2 regions of the Pseudomonas fluvialis genome follow, and region 2 is predicted to be linked to the other one. Evidence: predicted binding sites of a transcription regulator. Region 2 holds the regulator's gene; the other holds the start of a gene.
What was found. The regulator LexA, encoded in region 2, represses DNA repair genes until DNA is damaged. The targets are predictions, from matches to a motif close to CTGTNTNNNNANACAG.

Region 1: recN (DNA repair protein RecN) is a predicted target of LexA. The motif match lies at 1,806-1,821, and genes of this name have one in related genera.

Annotation. Positions count from the first base shown of each region.
Region 1 is NZ_PIYS01000028.1:53,818-57,229, forward strand. It holds gene dnaK (molecular chaperone DnaK) at 1-1,033, opposite strand, end outside; gene grpE (nucleotide exchange factor GrpE) at 1,130-1,687, opposite strand; gene recN (DNA repair protein RecN) at 1,845-3,412, shown strand, end outside.
Region 2 is NZ_PIYS01000005.1:52,359-55,770, forward strand. It holds gene nagZ (beta-N-acetylhexosaminidase) at 1-359, opposite strand, end outside; gene CW360_RS04120 (L,D-transpeptidase) at 368-910, opposite strand; gene CW360_RS04125 (TetR/AcrR family transcriptional regulator) at 967-1,668, opposite strand; gene lexA (transcriptional repressor LexA) at 1,838-2,449, shown strand; gene CW360_RS04135 (hypothetical protein) at 2,494-2,736, opposite strand; gene CW360_RS04140 (DUF6586 family protein) at 2,801-3,325, opposite strand; gene topA (type I DNA topoisomerase) at 3,349-3,412, opposite strand, start outside.

The DNA of each region.
Region 1 (3,412 bases), on a different contig from region 2:
GGGTCTGGCCACCGACCAGGATCACGTCGTTGATCTTGCTGACGTCGATACCGGCATCCTTGAGCGCCACACGGCACGGCTCGATGGTGCGCGCCACCAGGTCCTCAACCAGGGCCTCCAGCTTGGCACGGGAGATCTTCACGTTAAGGTGCTTCGGACCGCTGGCATCGGCGGTGATGTACGGCAGGTTGACATCAGTCTGCTGACTGGAGGACAGCTCGATCTTGGCCTTCTCGGCGGCTTCCTTCAGACGCTGCATGGCCAGCGGGTCGCCTTTGAGGTTCATGCCGGTTTCTTTCTTAAATTCGTCGACGAGGTAATCGATCAGGCGAATGTCGAAGTCTTCACCACCGAGGAAAGTGTCACCGTTGGTCGCCAGCACCTCGAACTGGTGCTCGCCATCCACTTCGGCGATCTCGATCACCGACACGTCGAAGGTGCCGCCACCCAGGTCATAGACGATCACAGTGTGGTCGCCCTTGGCCTTGTCCATGCCATAGGCCAGCGCCGCCGCGGTCGGCTCGTTGATGATGCGCTTGACGTCGAGACCGGCGATGCGGCCAGCGTCCTTGGTCGCCTGGCGCTGGCTGTCGTTGAAGTAGGCCGGAACGGTGATCACCGCTTCGGTCACCGGCTCGCCCAGGTAGTCCTCGGCGGTCTTCTTCATCTTCTTCAGCACTTCCGCGCTGATCTGCGGCGGCGCCATCTTCTGGCCGTTGACTTCCACCCAGGCGTCACCATTGTCGGCCTTGGTGATTTTGTACGGCACCATCTGAATGTCTTTCTGTACCACGTCTTCTTCGAAGCGACGACCGATCAGACGCTTTACCGCATACAGGGTGTTGTGCGGGTTGGTCACGGCCTGACGCTTGGCCGACTGGCCGACGAGAATTTCACCGTCATTGGCATACGCAATGATCGAGGGCGTGGTGCGAGCGCCTTCGGCGTTCTCGATCACCTTGACGTTGCCGTTTTCCAGAATGGACACACAGGAGTTGGTGGTGCCCAGGTCGATACCGATAATTTTGCCCATGTTCTTTCTCCTGAAACGAGTGACTTGTCTGCGGCCTTGACTCGCCGCTAAGCATGAATTCGCTTGTTGCTACAGATGGGGCCGGCCCGGATGATTTCAAGCCTGCTCATCAATCGAAGGCTGTGCCACGGCTGGTGCCTTGCTGACCACAACCATCGCCGGGCGCAGCAGACGCCCACTGAGCAGATAGCCCTTCTGGAATACCTTGAGCACACTGCCCGGCTCGGCATGCAGGCTTTCTTCCATAGCCATGGCCTGGTGATGTTCCGGGTTGAACGGCTCACCCAGCGGGTCCACTTGCTCAACCTGATAACGCTTGAGGGTATCGGTCAGCAGCTTGAGGGTCAGCTGCATACCTTCACGCACGGGTTTGATGGCCTCATTCTCGGCACTGGACAACTCCAGGCCACGCTCCAGGCTATCCACCACGGCCAGCAGATCACCGGCAAATTTCTCAAGGGCAAACTTGTGCGCCTTCTCGACATCCTGCTCGGCACGGCGCCGTACATTCTGCAGATCCGCCGCCATGCGCAGTGCCTGATCCTGAGCGGCTGCCAGCTGCTCTTCAAGTTGCGCTACGCGACCCTGCAGGTCTTCGGGGGCAGTCGCTGCCTGCTCGGGATTGTCGCCATCAAGGATCTGTTCGTCTGCCATCTCTTCCTCCAAACAACACTGCTGCGGCATAACCCGCCGATCTGTCCGTCTATTTGGGGACAACCCAAAGGAATTCAAGGGCGCAAGAAACCAGCTATTGTCGCGCGCCAATAAAGCACTGTATAAATAACCAGCCAAATCATGCAGGAGGCTTGTCATGCTGGTGCATCTGTCGATCCACAACTACGCCATTGTCGAGCATCTTGACCTCGAACTGGACAGCGGCATGAGCGTCATCACCGGCGAAACCGGCGCGGGCAAGTCAATCATGCTCGACGCGCTGGGCCTGGCCTTGGGCGACCGGGCCGACAGCGGCGTCGTACGTCCAGGCAGTGACAAAGCCGATATTCTCGCCAGCTTCGACATCAGCCAGATCGCCGAAGCTCGCCAGTGGCTGAGTGAACGCGACCTTGAACAGGATGGCCCCTGCATCCTGCGCCGGGTTATCACCCGTGAAGGACGCTCCCGCGCCTACATCAACGGCAGCCCCTGCCCCCAGGCTGATCTCAAGGCGCTTGGCGAACTGCTCATTGACATCCACAGCCAGCATGAACACCAGTCTCTGTTGAAAAACGACACCCACCGCCGCCTGCTGGACGCTTACGCAGGCGCCGAAGAACTGGCCCGTCAGGTACAACTCGCCGCACAGCGCTGGCGACAGACCCGCAACGAACTGCAACGCCTGAGCGAAACCAGTGAAGAACAGCGCGCACGCCAGCAACTGCTCAGCTACCAGCTTGAAGAGCTGGAAAATCTGGCACTCGGCGACAACGAGCTGGAGGCCCTGGAGCAGGAGCACAAGCAGTTGTGCAATGCCGAGCATCTGATTGCCGCCTGCCGCCAGGTCGTGGACTTGTGCAGCGAAAGCGATGCCGGCAACGTGCTCTCGGCACTCGGCGCCAGCCTCAACCGCCTGAGCAGCTTCCACACGCAAGGCGGAGCCCTGGGCGAAGCGGCCAACCTGCTGGCCAGCGCACAAATCCAGGTGGAAGAAGCCGTCGGCGAAGTCAATCGCTTCCTCGATCATTTCGATGCCGATCCGCAGCGCCTGCAGCAACTCGAAGAGCGCCTCGATGCGATCTACAGCCTGGCGCGCAAGCACCGCGTGCAACCGTTTGAGCTAGGCGAACTCCAGCAACGCCTGCTACATGAACTGGAAGGACTGAACGCCGATGACCAAGCCATCGAGCGACTGCAACAGGAACTGCACGCCTACACACGCCATTACCGGGAAAAAGCCGACGAACTCAGCCGGCTCCGCCAGGACGCTGCCAACACCCTGGCGGCGGCCGTGGAGCAGGAAATGCAACGCCTGGGCATGCCAGGCGGCCGTTTCAACATTGCCCTGCACGTCCATCCGCACGACGAACCCCAGCCACAGGGCCAGGAACTGGTCGAGTTCTTGGTCAGCGCCAACCCAGGGCAACCACTCAAAGCGCTGGCCAAGGTAGCCTCGGGCGGCGAGCTATCCCGCATCAGCCTGGCAATTCAGGTGATTACCGCACAAACCTCGCGGGTACCCACGCTGGTATTCGACGAGGTGGACGTGGGCATTGGCGGCCCCACTGCCGAGGTAGTTGGCCAACTACTGCGCCGCCTGGGCGAGCGTGGCCAGGTGCTGACGGTCACCCACCTGCCACAGGTCGCTGCCCAGGGACATCAACACCTGTTTGTCCACAAGCAGCGCGGCAGCGAAGAAACCCGCACCGCCGTCGCCAAGCTCGA
Region 2 (3,412 bases):
AAGTCCAGTACCGGCGCAAAACTCAGATCCAGCCCGGCTGCCAGCACTTCACTGGCCATCAGCCAGCCGCAATCCTCTGCCAGCTGCTCAGCCTGGGCCAGGCTGGCAAACGAGGCCATCGACGGCAAACGTTGAAAACCACGGCGCAGGCGCTGCACGCGCCCACCTTCCTGATCAACCGCCAGCAGCACGTCCGGGCGCAGCCGACGAATTGCTGCGCACAACTCACGTACCTGGCACGGCGTTTCGATATTCCGGGCAAACAGAATCACACCACCTACTTCGGGCTGGCGAAGAATCTGCCGATCCTCGGCACACAGCCAGGTTCCGGCGATATCCAGCATCAACGCGCCCTGCAGGGTTTCACTCATTTCATATCCTCGTCAGCCATCAGCCACCTGCCGGCCCATTGCGGGCAAGCGGCCTCGTCGATCAATACCCGACAGTGGGCAGGCACCCGTTCGAACAACCAGACCAACTGAGCGTTGTTCATCCGCACACAGCCATGTGACAGCGCCACGCCGAGCGGCTCGCTGTCCGGAGTGCCATGGATGTAGATATAGCGACGGAAGGTATCCACGCTGCCCAAGCGGTTGTAGCCCGGTTGACAGCCACTGAGCCAGAGAATCCGCGTGAGAATCCAGTCCCGCTCGGGGTGAGCGGCCTGCAACTCGGCACTGTACACCTCGCCAGTCCAGCGCCTGCCACGCAACACCGCCCCCAGCGGCAGGCCATCACCGATACGTGCACGCACCTGATGCCAGCCTCGCGGGGTGCAGCCGGAGCCATTGCGTTCCCCCGCACCGGCTCGCCCGGTGGACACCGGCAGGCGCACGCAAAGGCGCCCGTCCATGAAGCCATAGAGTATTTGATCGGCGAGAGAGATGTGCAGCAGGTCAAGAGCGAGCATGGCGCCAAGCTTAGCCCAAGGGCATCAGCAAGCCTACCGCTTTACCTCGGGCTTGCTCAGCCTTTCGCAGCAGGCTGCGGCTTGCGCGGACGCAGCACCGCTGCAGCCAGCTGGGGGTCGTTGAGTGCAGCCTCTGCACGCATGCCGGCGGCCAGGAAAGGCACCATCAGACGCATCACCTGCTCCAGCGAGGTGTTGACTCCGAAATCAGCCTCGGACATGGCGCGCAAGGCCTTGATCCCGGACATGCTGAATGCTGCAGCACCCAACATAAAATGCACCCGCCAGAATAGCTCCAGGGGTGGAATACGCGGTGCCGCCTCATGCACCAGCAGCATGTAGCGACGGAAGACCTTGCCGTAGACTTCTTCGAGGTACTTGCGCAGGTGCCCCTGGCTCTGACTGAACGCCAGCCCCAGCAAACGCATGAAGATGGCCAGGTCGTTGCCACTGCGCGGCTTGACGGCCAACGCCTGCTCAACCAGCAGCTCCAAAAGGGCTTCCAGCTGTGGTTTGTTATCCGGATTGGCCATGCGCCGATCCAGTTCACGCTCCAGGCTGATGCAGAACGGCCCGAGGAAACGAGAGAAAACCGCCTGAATCAGCGCCTTCTTCGAACCGAAGTGATAGTTGACAGCTGCCAGATTGACACCTGCCTTGCTGGTAATCAGGCGCAGCGAAGTCTCTGCAAACCCCTTTTCGGCAAACAGCTGTTCCGCTGCATCCAGGATACGTTCTACAGTTTCCGACTGAGCCATGAGTCCACGCCTGACAAACACTTGTTTGAAACATACGTTTCAGGCGACTGGCTTGTCAAGCCATGACCCGTGCGCCACTTCCAGCTAGCGCTAAATAACCGCTACAGGCTTGTTCTGGCAAGGGTACTGGATATAATCACAGCCACTGTATAAAAAAACAGAGGCCGCCATGATCAAGCTAACCCCCCGGCAAAGCGAAATCCTTGATTTCGTCAAACGCTACCTGGAAGACAGCGGCTACCCACCTACCCGCGCGGAAATTGCCCAGCATCTAGGCTTCAAGTCACCCAACGCTGCGGAGGAACACCTCAAGGCCCTGGCCCGCAAGGGCGCCATCGAAATGATTCCGGGCGCTTCGCGGGGCATCCGCATTCCTGGCTTTGAAAGCGAGGAGCGCGACGAACAGAGCCTGCCGGTCATCGGTCGAGTGGCCGCCGGAGCACCCATTCTTGCGCAACAGAACATTGAAGAATCCTGCCGCATCAGCCCGGAGTTTTTCCACCCGAGGGCCGACTATCTGTTACGTGTAAGCGGCATGAGCATGAAGGATATTGGCATTCTCGACGGCGACCTGCTGGCCGTACACCGTACTCAGGATGTGCGTAACGGCCAGGTGGTCGTCGCCCGTATCGATGACGAAGTAACGGTCAAGCGCTTCAAGCGCGAAGGCAATCTGGTCTGGCTGTTGGCGGAAAACCCGGAGTTCCAGCCCATCAAGGTCGACCTGAGTCAGCAATCCCTGAGCATCGAAGGGCTCAGCGTCGGGGTAATCCGTCGCTAACCCGGCGAGACGGGCGGAACGGTAAATTCCGCCCCAGCAGCCCTTTAGTGCAGTACGCGCGGCCCTTCGTCCTCGCTATGCCACTCGCCTTCGCCCTCGGCCAGGCGACCCGCCATCTGCACACCCACATTGAACATCGCCTTGGCGACTTCGATATGCTGTCCCTGCAGGAAGGCGCGTGCATCTGCAGAAAAATCCAGAGTTACCAACGTCACTTCATCTTCGGCGCGACGCAGCACGATACGCCCATCAGGCAACTCGACGATTTCCAGAAATGACGTAGACATCCAGGCGCTCTCCGCAAAAGGCCGAGCATTGTATCAGCACTCGCCCGGCAAACCCCAGCCAGCCTCAGATTTCCGTCAGGCTGTCGCGAAAACGCAAAACCAGCGCTTTCAACTGGCCACGCCACTGCTGAATAGTTTCGCGGGACAGCAGCGGCTCGTCTTCCTGCTCATCGAGATTGACCGCCTGAATCAATGCCAGGGTGGCATCCTGTTTGATCTTGCGCGGCGCCTGGGGTGGCAACAGGAGTAGACGATAGGCTTCGCAGGCACCCGCCAGCCAACTGTCGGACTGACGACTCAGCTCAAACAGTTCGGACAGCTCAGGACAAGGCGAGCGACTCAGGTAATGTTCGTTGAGAAAATGCTCCAGGGCAGGCCAACTGGCATCCGGCAGGCGATAGCTGTGGGCAATCTCGTGGCACAACGCAAGCAGCGCGCCGTGCAGGTGGAATAACGCGGCCTCACGCTCGGCCTGGATCTGCGCAGCAGAAGCAAAGCTGCTGTCACGCTCGGCCCGCAGCCAGTTCTCCAAGGCCAGACCACAGAAATGCAGCTTCTGATTGGTGCGGGTATACGGCTCGTAAGCCATGATCACGCCTCCTCGAATACGCCCTAGCGCTTGTCTTCAACGACCCAGCGACCATTATCGTAGAATGCACGCCAACCTGTCGGCTTA